DNA from 2 places in the Roseateles sp. GW821-FHT03B02 genome. Region 1 is predicted to be linked to the other one. Evidence: riboswitches for the same ligand, from Rfam matches in the RefSeq annotation. Region 1 holds a riboswitch; the other holds the start of a gene.
The links. A riboswitch is a leader RNA that binds a small molecule or an ion and turns the genes downstream of it on or off. The one in region 1 is predicted to bind cyclic di-GMP.
Positions count from the first base shown of each region.

Region 2: it holds a riboswitch for cyclic di-GMP, as region 1 does, so the genes downstream of both, AC07VX_RS02215 (S53 family peptidase) here and AC07VX_RS18245 (PKD domain-containing protein) in region 1, are expected to answer to the same signal.

Region 1 is NZ_JBWKUV010000006.1:355,659-362,746, forward strand. Features, by position in the region: gene AC07VX_RS18240 (hypothetical protein) at 1-472, opposite strand, end outside; cyclic di-GMP riboswitch class I at 797-886, shown strand; gene AC07VX_RS18245 (PKD domain-containing protein) at 959-2,968, shown strand; gene AC07VX_RS18250 (M61 family metallopeptidase) at 3,184-5,127, opposite strand; gene AC07VX_RS18255 (MBL fold metallo-hydrolase) at 5,389-6,501, opposite strand; gene AC07VX_RS18260 (DUF2147 domain-containing protein) at 6,480-6,929, opposite strand; gene AC07VX_RS18265 (NAD-dependent epimerase/dehydratase family protein) at 7,077-7,088, opposite strand, start outside.
Region 2 is NZ_JBWKUV010000001.1:506,235-513,322, reverse strand. Features, by position in the region: gene AC07VX_RS02225 (ATP-binding protein) at 1-493, shown strand, start outside; gene AC07VX_RS02220 (BACON domain-containing protein) at 503-3,088, opposite strand; gene AC07VX_RS02215 (S53 family peptidase) at 3,219-5,024, opposite strand; cyclic di-GMP riboswitch class I at 5,085-5,180, opposite strand; gene AC07VX_RS02210 (molybdopterin-dependent oxidoreductase) at 5,346-7,088, opposite strand, start outside.

The DNA.
Region 1 (7,088 bases):
GTACACCGTCACCGTTGTTCGTCTTGTGGATCATCTCGTCGTGGATATCCCGGACCAGGAAGCTCAGCTGGACTTGGTCAGGCCCCGTCGAAGTGCCGAAGAGCCAGCCGGCCGTGCGCCGGACAAGCGAACGGTCCTCGCTGTAGACCGTCCAAACGAATCTCCCGCGGGAGCGCTGTTCGTAGCTCTGTTCCCTCAGCTCCGCTTGCCGGCGCACTGCGTCCGCAGCAAACGCGTCACGCATCTCCTCGAAGCTGTCCGCGCGCTGCCGCTCTCGCTCTCGACGCCGGTCCTCCGTGCGAATTCGGTCGCGTTGGAGCTCGGCTTCCCTGTCCCGTCGCATCGCTTCATCGCGCTGCCTGGTGCGCTCATCAGCAAGCGCACTCTTTGCAGCGTTGAGCACCCGGTAGGCCTCTTCGTCAGTAGCACCATTCGCCTTGGCTCTGGCGTGTTCCAGCCATGGGTCGATCATGATTCCCTCTGGTGTTCATTGCTGACCTGCAACGCTAGCAGGCCAGCGGGGCCGCCCGCCAGGGCGCGTGCCTCGTTCCCCGCCGCCTCTGGGAGTCGAGCCCTCACTCGCTTTGCGGGGGATCCATCCCCCCGCTCAGTCGCCTACGCTCGAACGTGTCTACTGAAGCTGGGGCGATTTGACTATTGATCTTGCCGTCAAGGCCTTGATCCATCGGCGGCCCTTTGCATGGTGTAACTGGCGACGCTGGAGTTGCTGCTGTCGGTCGTGGGGTGTAAGCCTGCGTAAGAGCAAATGACCGCCAGGCACCGAGTTTCCTACGATGCGGCAACTGGGCACACCCGCGCGAAAGCCGGGGTCGCAAAGCTTCCGGTCTAAAGCGGTCTGCGCCGCCAGGACAGCGGGGCCGTTGCGGAATTCCCCATTCCGCGTCGTTCCTTCGCACAGCGCGACCCCCTCGTGACGTGGCCCGTTTTGGAGCCTCTCATGCTGCGACTACTTTCCCTCCTTCTGAGTGCCCTTCTGGCGCTGCCCGTGCTGGCTGCGCCGCCAGCGGGCGTCAAGCCCCCGTTCCCGCAACTGCGCCTGCTCGATGTCGGCCGCGACGGCATCGCCGGCCAGCGCGCCGTCGACGTGCTGGGCGCGCGCCTGCCTGAAGTGGCCGCCTGGTACGGCAAGTCGCCCGAAGAGTTCGTGGCCCAACTGCGGGCCGACAAGCGCATGCGCCTAGATGCCCGCGGCCGCGTCTTCTTCGTGGAAGAGCTGGATCAACCCCTGGCCGCCAGCACGCCCACCAATGTGCTGGACGGCAGCCTGCTGCCGCTGGACCAGACCTTCCTGCTGCACAGTCGCCCCGGCGCTGTGCGCACCATCTACTTGAACTTCAAGGGCGCGACACTGAACGGCACTGCCTGGAACAGCAGTGGAACCACCATCCAGGCGCCGGCATTCGACCTGGACGGCATCCCCGGCACTTTCAACACCACCGAGCTGCAGCGCATCCAGTACATCTGGCAGCGTGTGGCGGAAGACTACGCCCCCTTCGATGTGGACGTCACGACCGAAGCGCCGCTGCCTGAGATCCTGACGCGCAGCGGCAGCACTGACCAAGTCTTCGGCACCACGGTGCTGATCACCACCCGCGCGGGTGTCTACAGCTGCAGTTGCGGCGGCGTGGCCTATCTTGGCATCTTTGACGACACCAGCGACTTCTACAAACCCGCCCTGGTGTTCTACGACGCACTGGGCCCCGGCAACGAGAAATACGTGGCCGAGGCCATCAGCCACGAGGCCGGCCACAACATGGGCCTGAGCCATGACGGCGACGCCACCAACAGCTACTACCAGGGCCAGGGCAGCGGCGCGACGGGCTGGGCGCCCATCATGGGCGTGGGCTACTACCAGGCCTTGGTGCAGTGGAGCAAGGGCGAGTACGCCGGCGCCAACAACGTGCAGGACGACTACGTCGTGATGCAGGCCAACGGCCTGCCGCTGCGCGCTGACGATCACGGCGACACCCTGGCCACCGCCACACGGCTGACCGGTACCGATGCCGGCGGCGTGACCACCGCCAAAGCGACCGGCGTCATCGAACGCCCGGGCGATGTGGACATGTTCAGCTTCAGCGCTGGCGCGGGCCCCTTGAACCTGACGCTCAGTCCCGCCTCGCGCTCCCCCAACCTGGACGCCCAGCTCACCCTGCGCGACGCCGCGGGTACCGTCCTGGCCACACTCAATCCAGTTGATGCCCTCAATGCCAGCGCCAGCCTCAACCTGGCCAGCGCCGGCACCTACACCCTGGCCGTGACCGGTGTGGGCAAGGGCGACCCGCTCACGACCGGCTACACCAACTACGGCAGCCTGGGCAACTACGCGCTGTCGGCCAGCTTCACCACGCCGATTGGCAGCGCGCCCACGGCGCAGATCGCCGCCTCGACCGTGCGCGGTACCGCGCCGCTGACCGTCAGCTTCTCTGGCGCGGGCTCCAGCGATCCAGACGGCAGCATCACGGCCTTCGACTGGCAGTTTGGTGACGGCGCCAGCGGCAGCGGCGTCAACATCAGCCATGCGTACACCACCCCGGGCAGCTACAGCGCACAACTGCGTGTCACCGACAACAGCGGCCTCTCGGCCAGCAGCGCCGTCACGATCACCGTGGACGCGCCGGTCGTCGTGATTCCTATGCGCGTGGCGGACATCGCGATGTCGGTGCAAATCAACAAGAACGGTCAGTCCAAGGCTACCGCGGCGGTCAAGGTGCTCAACGGCAGCGGCCAGCCCGTGGTGGGGGCCGTGGTGACCGGCATTTGGAGCGGCATCGTCAGCCGCACTGGCGCCACCGCCACCACCGGCAGCAATGGCGTCGCCAGCCTGGTGTCCCCCAACTCCCGCAGCACCAGCGGCAGCTTCGTCTTCACGGTGACCGGGGTGACACTGGCCGGCTACGAGTACCAACCTGCGACCAACACCGAGACCAGCGATTCGATCGCGCGCTGAACGAGTTTCATTGACAGGCCCAGCCATTTGAGCGGGTCTGCTCCTCGAGCAGGACGTGACCGCCTCGGGCATCAAGCTCACCGCCAGCCCTGCCACTTGGAACCCTTGATACCGCAAGGGCTTGGCGTCAAGGCTCAACTCAGCTGGGAATACTTCGCCTTCGAGCGGCAGGCCCTAGCCACCAAGGTGGCAACGCTCACGCGACGACGCAGGACTTACCGTGGCGCCAGCAGGTGTAGCAGCCGATCCGCCTGCGTTTCATCGCGCTCAAGCGCTGGGTAGCGTACCCCGTCGCTGTAGCGGACGGAAACGCGCTCCCGCTGTCCCTCGACGTCGAAGGTAAGGTCGATGCCTGAGGGTGCTCCTGCCGCGACCGCAGCCCTCAATCGCTCGAGACTGAAGGGCTCGTTGGCGACCTGAGTGATCTTGGCGCCAGGAATGAGGCCTGCGGCAAATGCCGGACCGTCCCACCTTACTGAGCTCACGGTGCCGCTTTTGTTTACGGCCAGTCCGATGCTGTAGCTGAAGTCTGGAACGCCGTCGCTTTCTTCAACCCGCTTGAAATAGTCACTGGGTGAGACCCTGTATGCCAGTCTGTAGCCGGACCGCTTCAGCCCATCCAGCAGGCCGTCATCGCCCAGACCCTGGACTCGCCGAATCAGGTATCCATGCCAGTCATAGTCCGCGAGCTTGGAGAGCGCCGCGCAGATCTGATCGAAGTCGTACTGCTTGACCTGAAGCCCCGTCACACGGAAGAACGCTGCAGCGAAGTCATCCAGCCCATGCTTGCCTCCACTGTGCTCGCGCAGAAGCCCGTCGACGTCGAGCCACAGCAGGACACCCTCGGCGTAGTAGTCCTTGCGTCGTTGCCAGCTTTGCCAGCTAACCCCTCGACCTCCAGGCATCGTGACGGGGTCAAGTGAACTGTCTGCCAGCGACTTCCAGCGGCGGCCCGGTCGGTTCGCCATGGATGCTGCATCGACAGACAGCGCGGCCAGGGTATCCGTGACAGAGCGAAGACCTGCCCGCGCGCCGATGACACGTCCCCAGAACTCGGTCTGACCCTCGTAAAGCCACAGCAGGCTGTTATCCATCGGGATGTTTGGTGTGGGCGTCCAGTGGCCGCGCGGTTGCACGTGCTTCCCGTTCCAGGCGTGGACGTACTCGTGGGCAAAAAGATCAATGACGCCTGCAGAAGCTTGCGTTGCGGGCAAGAAGTCCGGCGGCAGTGTGATCTCCGCCGACCGTGCATGCTCCAGTCCGCCTGGACCAGGCAAGCGATCGCTGAGCATGACAAGGAAGTCGAAGCTCGGGAATGGCGGAGCCCCAAACACAGCCGCGGTCTGCTGGACGACGCGCCGCAGCGTGTCATCCAGCGACTCAGCACCCTGCAACCGCTCGGCGTTGCTGGCGATGTAGGTTACGCGTACAGGCACCGGTCCATCAACGATGGTGCGCTGATGGAGATGTGGGGCCGCGATGACAGGCGAATCCAGCAGCACGTCCAGCGCAACGGCATCGAAGTGGACCTCCGAGTGCAACCGCCGCGTCTCGCGCAGCGACGACACCGCCAAGAATCCGTCAGGTAGTTGGACAGTGGCCACTACAGGGATACGGCGCGCAAAGAAGCCCGCCGGATACACGAGAAGGTGCTGCCATTGCAGATTGACGATGTCGGGCGTGATCAGCCCCATCTGGCCCAACGGCGCCAGATACTGGAACTCGACGTCGACATGCCCGGTCTCCGGCGGCACGTTGACATGAAACGCGTTGGGGTCCAACGCGTCTCGATGCCATGGCAGGACCCGTGCTCCGGCCCTGATGCTGAGTCCTGCCAGCCGTTGCACTTCGGTTGTCGGACCATGGCTGCCTGGTTCCCAGCGGGGATAGAGCAGTGTCAGAGTTCCTTTTGACTGCACCGGCAAACGCTGATGGACCTTGACGATTCGGCGACGCAGGTCGCGAACGTCAATGGTCAACTCGATGACGCCCTTGAATGCCCGGTTCTGCGGAGCGGGCACCGCCTGCCGTGGGGCTGCCCAGTCAGCAGCGCGTGCAGTGGATGCCAGTAGAAGGCAGATGAAGGCTGCGACAAGTAGGACGGTGCGCTGGATCATCCCGAAATTCTGTTGGCCGGCGTTGTCACTGCTATCAGTCATGGATGCCATCATCCTTTTCTTGATGAGCCTCCGGGACAGGGAGGGGCGATGGAGACGCGGACTCCGGCGAGACGGTTCCAATCTGCCGGGCACGCGTTCGGCTCCGGGTCTGCAAGGCCTCTATAGCCGCGTCCGAGCGAGGCACAGCGGTTTCATCACGCAAGTACGCCTGGCAGCAATTGGGCAACCGATGAGCGGCCTTTGGGTAGCCAGGCCGCGCTAGGGCGCGCAGCGCCCCGCGCCAGGATCGCGCTAGGCGCGCTATTCGAAAAGACGCACATCAGCGGGGCTCGCCAGTGTGGGTGGAGCGCTGCCCGCACCGTACTGCGACTTCGGTACCTGCCACACCAGCCCAGGGGGGATCGCCCTGAAACGCGTCGTCGGGAACCCGGCTTGGGTGGCCGCAGCGTTGAACCGTTCGCCTGGCTCATCGATAGCTTCGTTGGTCAGGCGGAACGTTGCCCAATGATGGCCGAGAACGTGATCCGCGCGCAGGTCGATGAACGCCTGCACCGCTTCCTCCGGGTTCATGTGCGCGTAACCGACAAACCAGCGCGGCTCGTAGCCTCCGATGGGAAGGATTGCCAAACGCAACGGGCCATACTTTCGGCCGGTGGCCTTGAAGTGACCTCCATCGCCATAGCCGGTGTCGCCCGCAAAGTAGATCGAGCCTGCCGGTGTCTGAAGCACAAACGCGGCCCAGAGTGAGAGGTTCTGGTCAATCGCACCGCGGGCTGACCAATGCTGCATCGGCTCCGCAGTGATGCGCACCGGTCCCTTGTCAACGGTATCTCCCCAGTCGAGCTCGATGGCCTGTAGATCCTTCTGCCTGGCCTGCATCGTCGCGAGATTTCCCAGCGGCGCGACGATCATCGGGCGGTCGCGCTCCCACAGGCGAGCCAGGGTGGTCGTGTCCAGGTGGTCGTAGTGGTTGTGTGAGACCAGGACCACGTCGATCGGCGGCAAATCCTCAAACGCGATGCCTGGCGCTCGAACTCGCTTCGGGCCTGCAAATGCCATTGGTGATGCATGCTCCGACCAGACCGGATCGGTCAGGATGTTTATGCCTGCGACCTGAATCAGCACCGTGGCATGTCCGACGTAAGAAACACGCAGATCGTCGCCATTCACACGCTGCGGGGGGAGGTCCCTTTCGCTTGGCACGCTGTCGGGCCAGGGCACACCCCTCTCGAAGATCTGCCAACGCAGGAACCCCCAGAACGCCCCGGCGGGGGGCGGTTTCGCGTTGCGGAACTCGCGCCCGTCAAAGTGATCGGTCGCCGGTCCGTTGTGGCGAGTCGCACATCCCAGCAGGCCGAAGAGCGTCGCGACGCTCGCAAGGGCTGGACCAATCAGCCCGGCTCGCGCAGCCATTTTTGGGTCCTCCCAAAAAGTGCGACGCCCAGGTAGCCTCGAACGACCAGGGTCTTGCCGCCGTCTTCGAGCTTGAAGTTGCAGCGGTACACGGAGCCGGTGTTCGGGTCCAAGATGTCGCCGCCCGCGTACTCCCCGTTCTCAAGCTTGACGTTTCGCATCAGCACCAAGCCGACAAAAGGCTGGTCCTTGCGCTCGTCTGTGCACGAGTCGCATTTGCGGCCCTCTTCGCCAGGCGAGAGGCTGCGCTCAATGCGCGCGAAGTACCGGCCCTCTTGTTCGTAGACCCGAACGATGCCTCGCGGCTTGCCAGTCTTGTCGTCGATGGTCCTCCAAAGGCCGATCGGTGACGGCGGAACATCGGTCGCCCGAGCCGTCGTGGTCCCTAACAGCAGCGCTGCTGTGGTGATGACAAAGAGTTTCTTCATGATGTTCCTAGTGCTGTGGAGAAGAAGGTCGCCGGTAGAGGTGCACTTGCAGCAGGACCCACTGACCTGCAGGGCGCTGTCCTGCGTCGGCCGCACCCCGTTGCCCGCTCGCTGCCGACAGTGAGACGTCAACCGAGCCGATGAGCCTCAGGTGGCCTG
Region 2 (7,088 bases), on a different contig from region 1:
GACGCAGTTCCTCGACTACGCGCGGGCCTCGCACCCGGCCGAGCAGGAGCAGCCCGCGGCCGATGTCGAGTTGCGCGCCTTCCTCGCCGAGACGCTGGCGCTGGCGCCAGGCCTGCCGCAGCCGGTGCTGGCCGACGGGCCGGCCGTGAGGCGCCGCGTGCGTCCGCAGGCGCTGCGCCGCCTGGTGCTCAACCTCGTTGTCAACGCGCAGAACCACGGCGCGCCGCCCATCGAGCTGGCCTGCGGTGAAGACGGCAGCGCCGCCTGGATCGAGGTGCGCGACCGCGGCCCGGGCATCGCGCCCGGCCGCGTCGACGAGCTCAAGCGCCCCTTTCAGCGCGGCGACGCGGCGCGCGGTGGCAAGCCCGGCTCGGGCCTGGGGCTGGCCACCGTCGAGCGCATCGCGCGCTCAGAGGGCGCGCGCCTGAGCCTGCTGCCGCGCGAGGGCGGCGGGCTGGTGGCGCGGGTGCAGTGGGCGCCCGGCGCCAACTGAGCCGGGGCGTCAGCGTCCGATGGCGACGAAGGCCAGCACCGGGTCGTCGGTCAGCACGGCGACGATGAGGCCGTCGGGTGTGACGACCATCTGGCGGTCCTTGATCGCGCGTGCATAGCCGGCGACCTTGTAGCCCTGGATCAGCGCGCCCGCGGCGGTGTGGACCCAGAAGTCGCTGCTGCTATACCAGCCGCTGATGCCGCAGATCACGCGGCCGTCGCTGGTCACCTCGACATTGTTCGGGTAGGCATCGCCGCCGGGCAGGCTGCCGATGACGCTCATGTCCTGCGCGGCCAGCACGGTGCAGCGGTACGGCGCGCCGGTGGCGGTGTAGACGCGCGTGCCGTCGGCCGACAGGGCAATGTCGCGCCCGTTGCTGGAGCCGTTGTAGAACGAGGCGCCCTTGTTGTCCGCCGCCATCAGCGTGCCGCCGCCGACTTCCGAGTAGTCCAGGCTCACGACGCCGGCCGATGCCGGGCTCAGGCCCGTGTCCTGCCAGGCGAGCAGGCGGCCGTCGGGCGTGGCGGCCAGGCCGGCACCCGCGCGCACGCTGCCCAGGTAGCGGCCGGTGGCGTAGGCGCTGCCATCGCTCATGACGAGCACGTCCACGCCGTTGGTGCGCACGACGATGTTGACGTCGTTGGCGCTGGTGGCGTTGCGCAGCGGCCAGGTGTCCAGCGTGGCACCGGTGTCGAGGTTCACGCGGCGCACGCTGCGGTTGCCCGTGTCGGCCACGTAGAGCAGCGAGCCGTCGGGTGACACCGCCATGGCGCCGAGTGCGGCGCCGAGATTCGTCCACGTCGCCAGCTTCTGGCCGGTGTAGGCGTGGTAGACGTCCACGTCCTGCCCGCCGGCGTGGGTGTAGACGTAGGGGCGCAGCTTGTCGGCCACGAGCACCTGACGGTTCAGCGGCAGCTTCTGCAGCGCGACGGCGCCGTTGGTGTCCTTCCACAAGGCCACGCGCACCACGGCGGGGGCGACGCCGGCCTGGCTGCTGAGCAGGGTGATCCTGGCCGTGCTGAGCTGCGCGCTTGGCAGGCCGGAGGGATCGGCCGTCAGCGTCAGCGTCGATGCGCCGTCGGTGCGCCCGGTGGCGGTGACACTGAGCCAGGTGGCGTCCGAGCTGGCTGTCCAGGGCAGCCCGCCGTCGAAGCTGTCGCGCACCTGCAGCGTCCGGGTCAGCACCTGGCCCGTGGGCGTGCTCGCCAGCCCGACGGCCCAGGCCGAGGGCAGCAGGCGGCGCTGGTCGGCATTGATGGTGACCGACAGCGAACTGCTGGCGGCCTCGCCATTGACCGTGGCGCGCAGGTTGAGCACGGCGGTCGTCGTGCCGATGGACGCCTTGGCGGCGTCGACCGCCACCGATTGCGTGGCGACCGTCGCACCGGCCTTGCCCGCGGTCGCGCCCGGCAGCAGCCAGGCCGGCACGCCGCTCATGGCCCAGGGCCAGTCGACGTTGGTGTTCAGGCCGATGCTCAAGGGTTGCGCGCTGAAGTCGCGGCCCTTGGCGCCGCCGAAGACCAGTGACGCGGCGTTGGTGGACAGCAGGGGGGCCGTCAGCGTCAGCTGGCTCGTGACGGTCTTGCTGGCGATGCCGGCCGAGGCGAGCGTGATGTTGGCGTTGTACTTGCCCGTGGCCAGCGGCCCGACGGTGGCGTCCGGCTGCAGCGTGATGCTGCCCGGCGTGACGCCGGTCGACGGCGACAGCCGCATCCAGCTGGCCGAGGTGCTGGCGCTCCAGTTGGCGGCCTGCTGGTTGTTCAGCGCGAAGGCCAGGCTTTGCGGCTGTGCGGTCGACCCGTTGACGAGGGTGAAGCTGGGCACGCCGCCGTTCACGACGAACTGCCGCTCCAGCAGCTGCAGGCTGACGTCGACGCCGGCGCTCTGGCCGTCCTGGGTGGTGGCGGTGATGCGGCCCTTGTAGTCGCCCGGCGCGAGGCCGAGGGCGTCGGGGTTCACCGTGACCTGGATGTCCTGGCCCCCCGTGCCGCTGCCGCTGCCCAGTTGCAGCCAGGCCGCATTGCTGGCGAGGGTCCAGCGCAGCTTGTCACCGGTCAGGCGCAGCGACAGGCTCTGGGTCTTGCCGCCGCCGGCGTAGGCCGTGAGCGCCGTCGGGCTTAGGCTGGTCAACGCCAACGGGGCGAAGACCTCCTGCACGTTGAAGTCGTAGGGCAGCGGCACAGGCGAGCCGGGGAACTGGGCCGTGCAGTTGCTGTCCTTGCACAGGCGCACGGACAGCGTGCCCGTGTAGCGGCCCGCCACCAGCAGGGCCGACGGCGTGATGCGGGCGCTGTACTGGCCGGGCGACAGCGCCGTCACCGTCACGTCGTTGCGGATGACCTGCTTCTCGTCGAGCACGACGACGTAGACGTTCTGCTGGAAGTCCTCCGGGCGCGGTGCCGTCGCGGTGACGGTCAGCGGCAAAGGCTGGCCGGCAGGAAAGTTCGCGGCCAGCGTGCTGGGCGAGAAAGTCAGTGCGGGGCTCACCGAGCCGCCGCCTGAACTCGACCCACCGCCACCACCGCCGCCGCAGGCGGCAAGCGACAAGGCCAGGCACCACAGGACGGTGCGGGTGATCCGGTATTGATGCTGCAAGAAATCCTCCCTTTGCGCGGCCTGCGCCCGGCCCTCTGGGAGGCCGGTGCTGTGGCGGGCCGCATTGAATGCGGCGCGCATCATAGGGGGATCGTCGGCTCGTGCCGGCCCGCGCGGGGCCGGCACGAGTTCAGCTCGCGCTGATCGTCACCGTGACCGTGCCCGTCGAGGTTTGGCCCAGGTTGTCCTTCAGCGTGATGACGAGGCTGCTGCTGCCGGCCACGGGGCTGGCCCAGCCGACGGCGATGCCCGCGCTGGTGGCCGAGAACGTCATGCCGCTGGGGGCGCCGCTGATGGAGATGGACAGCGAGGTCGCGCCCGGCGCGCTGTAGCCGATGGTGCCGGCGAAGGCCTTGCCGGCGGTGCCTGTCAGGCTGGTGGTGGTGAGCTGCGGGCCGGTGCTGGTCGTCGTCGTCGTGCTGCTGCTCGTCGTGACGCTGGCGCCGCTGAGGCTGGTCAGCAGCGCGCTGGCATTGGGCGTGCCCCAGCCGGTGGGCGTGTCGTAGCCGGTCTTGGCGGTGCAGGCCGTGCAGCTGCCGTTGCTGCCGCTGGACACGTCCATGAAGGCGGCCGCGTACTGCGTCGGCACGGCGCCGATCTGCTGGTACAGCGCCGCATGCGGTTGGCCGAGCACGGTCTTGGCCGAGGCCACGCGCATCGCGTTGGCCACGGCCAGCAGGCCGGCCCACTGCGGCGTGGCCAGGCTGGTGCCGCCGGCGCTGACCCAGCGCACGGTCGTCGAGCCCTGGGCGATGGTGGCCACGTACTGGCCGGAGTTGGGGTCGGCGTTGAAGGCGACGTCGGCGACGGCGCGCCTGGCGTAGCCGCCGATGGTGCCGCTCTGGTAGCTGGGCAGGGCCACATAGGCGCTGGTGCCGCCGCCGGTGCCGGTCCAGGTCGTCTCGCTGCGGGCGCCGCTGCCGCTGTAGGCCAGCGTCGTGCCGCCCACGGCCACGACCTTGCTCGACACCGAGGGCCAGGACACCGCCGCGCCGTTGTCGCCGGTGGCGGCGAGGTAGCTCATGCCGGCGGTGGAGAAGCTGCTGTCGTAGCTCGTCGTCCAGCTGCCCTCAGCGGCGCCGAAGCTCATGGAGACGACGCCCGCGCCCATCTTGTTGGCCAGCGCGACGGCCCTGGACAGGCTGCCCACGCCGGCGTCCGGCGCCTCGATGAGAACCAGGCGGGCCAGCGGCGCGGTGGCATGGGCCCATTGCACGTCCAGCGCGATCTCGGTGGCCCAGCCGCTGTCGTAGGCCGGGGCCGTGGCGGTGAGCGCGCCGGCCGTCGTGCTGTAGGCGACGACCAGCTCGCAGCTGCTCGTGGACGCGGCGGCCAGCGGCAAGCTGGCGTTGGCGGCGAGGGTGCGCGTCGTGCAGCCGGGCAGGCCGAACTTGGCGTTGAAGGCGGCCAGCTCGGCGGCGGTGTTGGGGTTGTGTTTGGCGTTGACGATGTAGACGGTCTGGCCGGCGCCGAGCTGGGCGGCCTGCGCGGCGGTCAGGCCGGTGGTGCTGGCGGGCAGGGCCGGCAGGCCATAGGCGGCGCGGATCTGCGCCGGCGTGTAGACGGTGACGGCGGTAGACGTGGCCATGGGGGCGGCTTCACCGGCACCCGAGGCGAGGGCATGGGGGCGCTGGGCGTCGTCCAGGCGCTCGCGCGTCAGGCCCTTGGTGGACAGGCCGGACAGGGCCAGGGCGCGGTGCGGCGCGGGGCCGTTGTCGGGCTCGGCGAGGTCGACGGCAGCGGTGTGGAAGCTGGGCTGGGCGATAACATCGGCTGCTGCGCTGGCCGCGGCGCCGTCGCCGAGCTCGACGCTCAGCGAGATGGCCGAGGGCGCCGCGCTGGCCTGGACGGTGGGGCTGTCGCTGCCGCCGCCGCAGGCGGTCAGGGCTGCGGCGGTGATGAGGCTGAGGGTCCAGGAGAGGGCGGTACTGCGCATGGCCGGGTTCTCGTGCAGAGGTAGAGAAACGGAGGGCCACGCCGATCAAGACCTGCCGGTCTTGGCGGCCCCGCTGCCGTGGCACTTGCGTGCTGCAAGTGCGTTAGGCCGGTGGCTTTGCGTCCCCGCCTTTCGACGGGTTTGCCCTCAGGGTTGGTGAAACGGGGTCAGTCTAGGTGCCGGGGCATCGGCACGCACCGTCCGGTGCGCGGCGGTGCGTGACTTCTGCCGCGGCGGGCGGCGTGGTCTTGAGCTGCCGGCAGTCTGGGTTTCGCGCATGTCTCCCGTGTGGTTGCTTTGTGTCACCGGCGATACAAATCGTCATGACGCTTCGATGACGACGGCGATGCCGGACAGCACCGCGTTGCCGCTCAGCGGGTCGCGGGCCGCGTCGTCCAGCAGCGCGTTCATGTTCACGCCCGGCCGTTCGCGCGCCACGCCGAGCTGTACGCCGTCAAGGTCGTGCCCCCAGCCATGCGGCAGGCTCACGACGCCGGGGCTCATGTCGGCGCTGCGCTCGACGCGGGCGATCAGCTCGCCCACGGCGCTCCTGACCTTGGCGAATTCGGTCAGGCCCAGGCGATCGGCATCGCCGGGGTTGACCAGCAGCGTGCAGCGTTCCGGCCCCTTGGCCAGCACGGGCAGGTTGTGCATCCAGCTGTTGCCCGAGCGCGTGTCGCGCCGGCCGATGAGGCTGAACTCGGGCGCGGGGTCGGCCTTCACCAGCGCCAGGTCGGCCAGCACCGAGGGCGGGGCGAGCTCGATGCGACCGCTGGGCGTGCGCAGCACCTCGGGAATGCGCGGCGTGAGGGCGCCGAGATCCACGCCGCCGCCCTCGACGGTGCTGGCCGCGCGGACCTTGGCGAGGTTCAGGCCATCCGGCCTGCGGCCGAACTGGTCGCCATAGGGGCCGACGCGCAGCTGCAGGTCGATGAGGCGCTCGACGCCACGCCAGGGTCGCAGCGCGGCGAGGACGGCGGGCGTCTGGTCGCCGGCAAAGCGGCGCACGTCCGCCTCGATGGCCTCGTCGTCGAGCTGGCCCACGTCCACCCCCAGGCCGCGGCCTTCGAGCAGGGCGCACAGGCGCAGGATGGTCTGCCATTCCTGCGGCGTGCCGGCGGGTGCATCGAACACCGGGCCAGAGAAGCGTGCGTGGTTGCGGTGGCTGAGCTGGGGGAATGCAACGTCGAAGTGCAGGTCTTCCAGCGGCGAGAGGCCGGGCAGGATGACGTCGGCGTGGCGGGTCGTCTCGTTGACGTAGATGTCCAGGCTCAGCATGAAGTCGAGCCGGTCCAGGGCCCGGGCGATGCGTGGGCCGCCGGGGGCCGACAGCACCGGGTTGCTGGCCACGGTGATGAGGGCCTTGATCTGGCCTTCACCCGCCGTCTCGATTTCCTCGGCCATCACCGTGATGGGCAGCTCGCCGAAGACCTCTGGCGCGCCGGACACGCGGCTCTTGCGCCGGCCGGTCGTGATGCCTTTGCCGCTAGCCGGCTTGCCTTGCGTGTTGGGCGCAAAGGCGGCGGCCTTGGCGAACATCGCGCCGCCTTCGCGGTCGAGGTTGCCGGTCAGCACGTTGATGAGGTCCACCAGCCAGGAGTTGACGGTGCCGAAGCGGGTCGTGCAGGTGCCGATGCGGCCATAGACGGCGGCGCGCGGCGCGCTGGCGATCTCGCGGGCGATGCGGCGCTGCGTCTCGGCCGGGATGCCGCAGCCGGCGGCCGTCACTTCGGGCGCGAAGGGTGCGACGGCGGCGCGGGCTTCTTCCAGGCCGTTGACGTGGGCCTCAAGCCGGCCCAGCTTGACGAGGTTCTCGGCGAACAGCGTGTGGGCGATGCCTGCCAGCAGCAGCGCGTCGCCGCCGGGGCGGATGGCCAGGTGCTCGTCGGCCGCCGCGGCCGTCTCGCTGCGGCGCGGGTCGACGACGACGATGCGGCCGCCGCGCGCCCGCATGGCCTTGGCCTTGCCGCGGTAGTCGGGCACGGTCCACAGGCTGCCGTTGCTCACCATCGGGTTGCCGCCGAGGATGAGTAGATAGTCGCAGCGCTCGATGTCGGGCAGGGG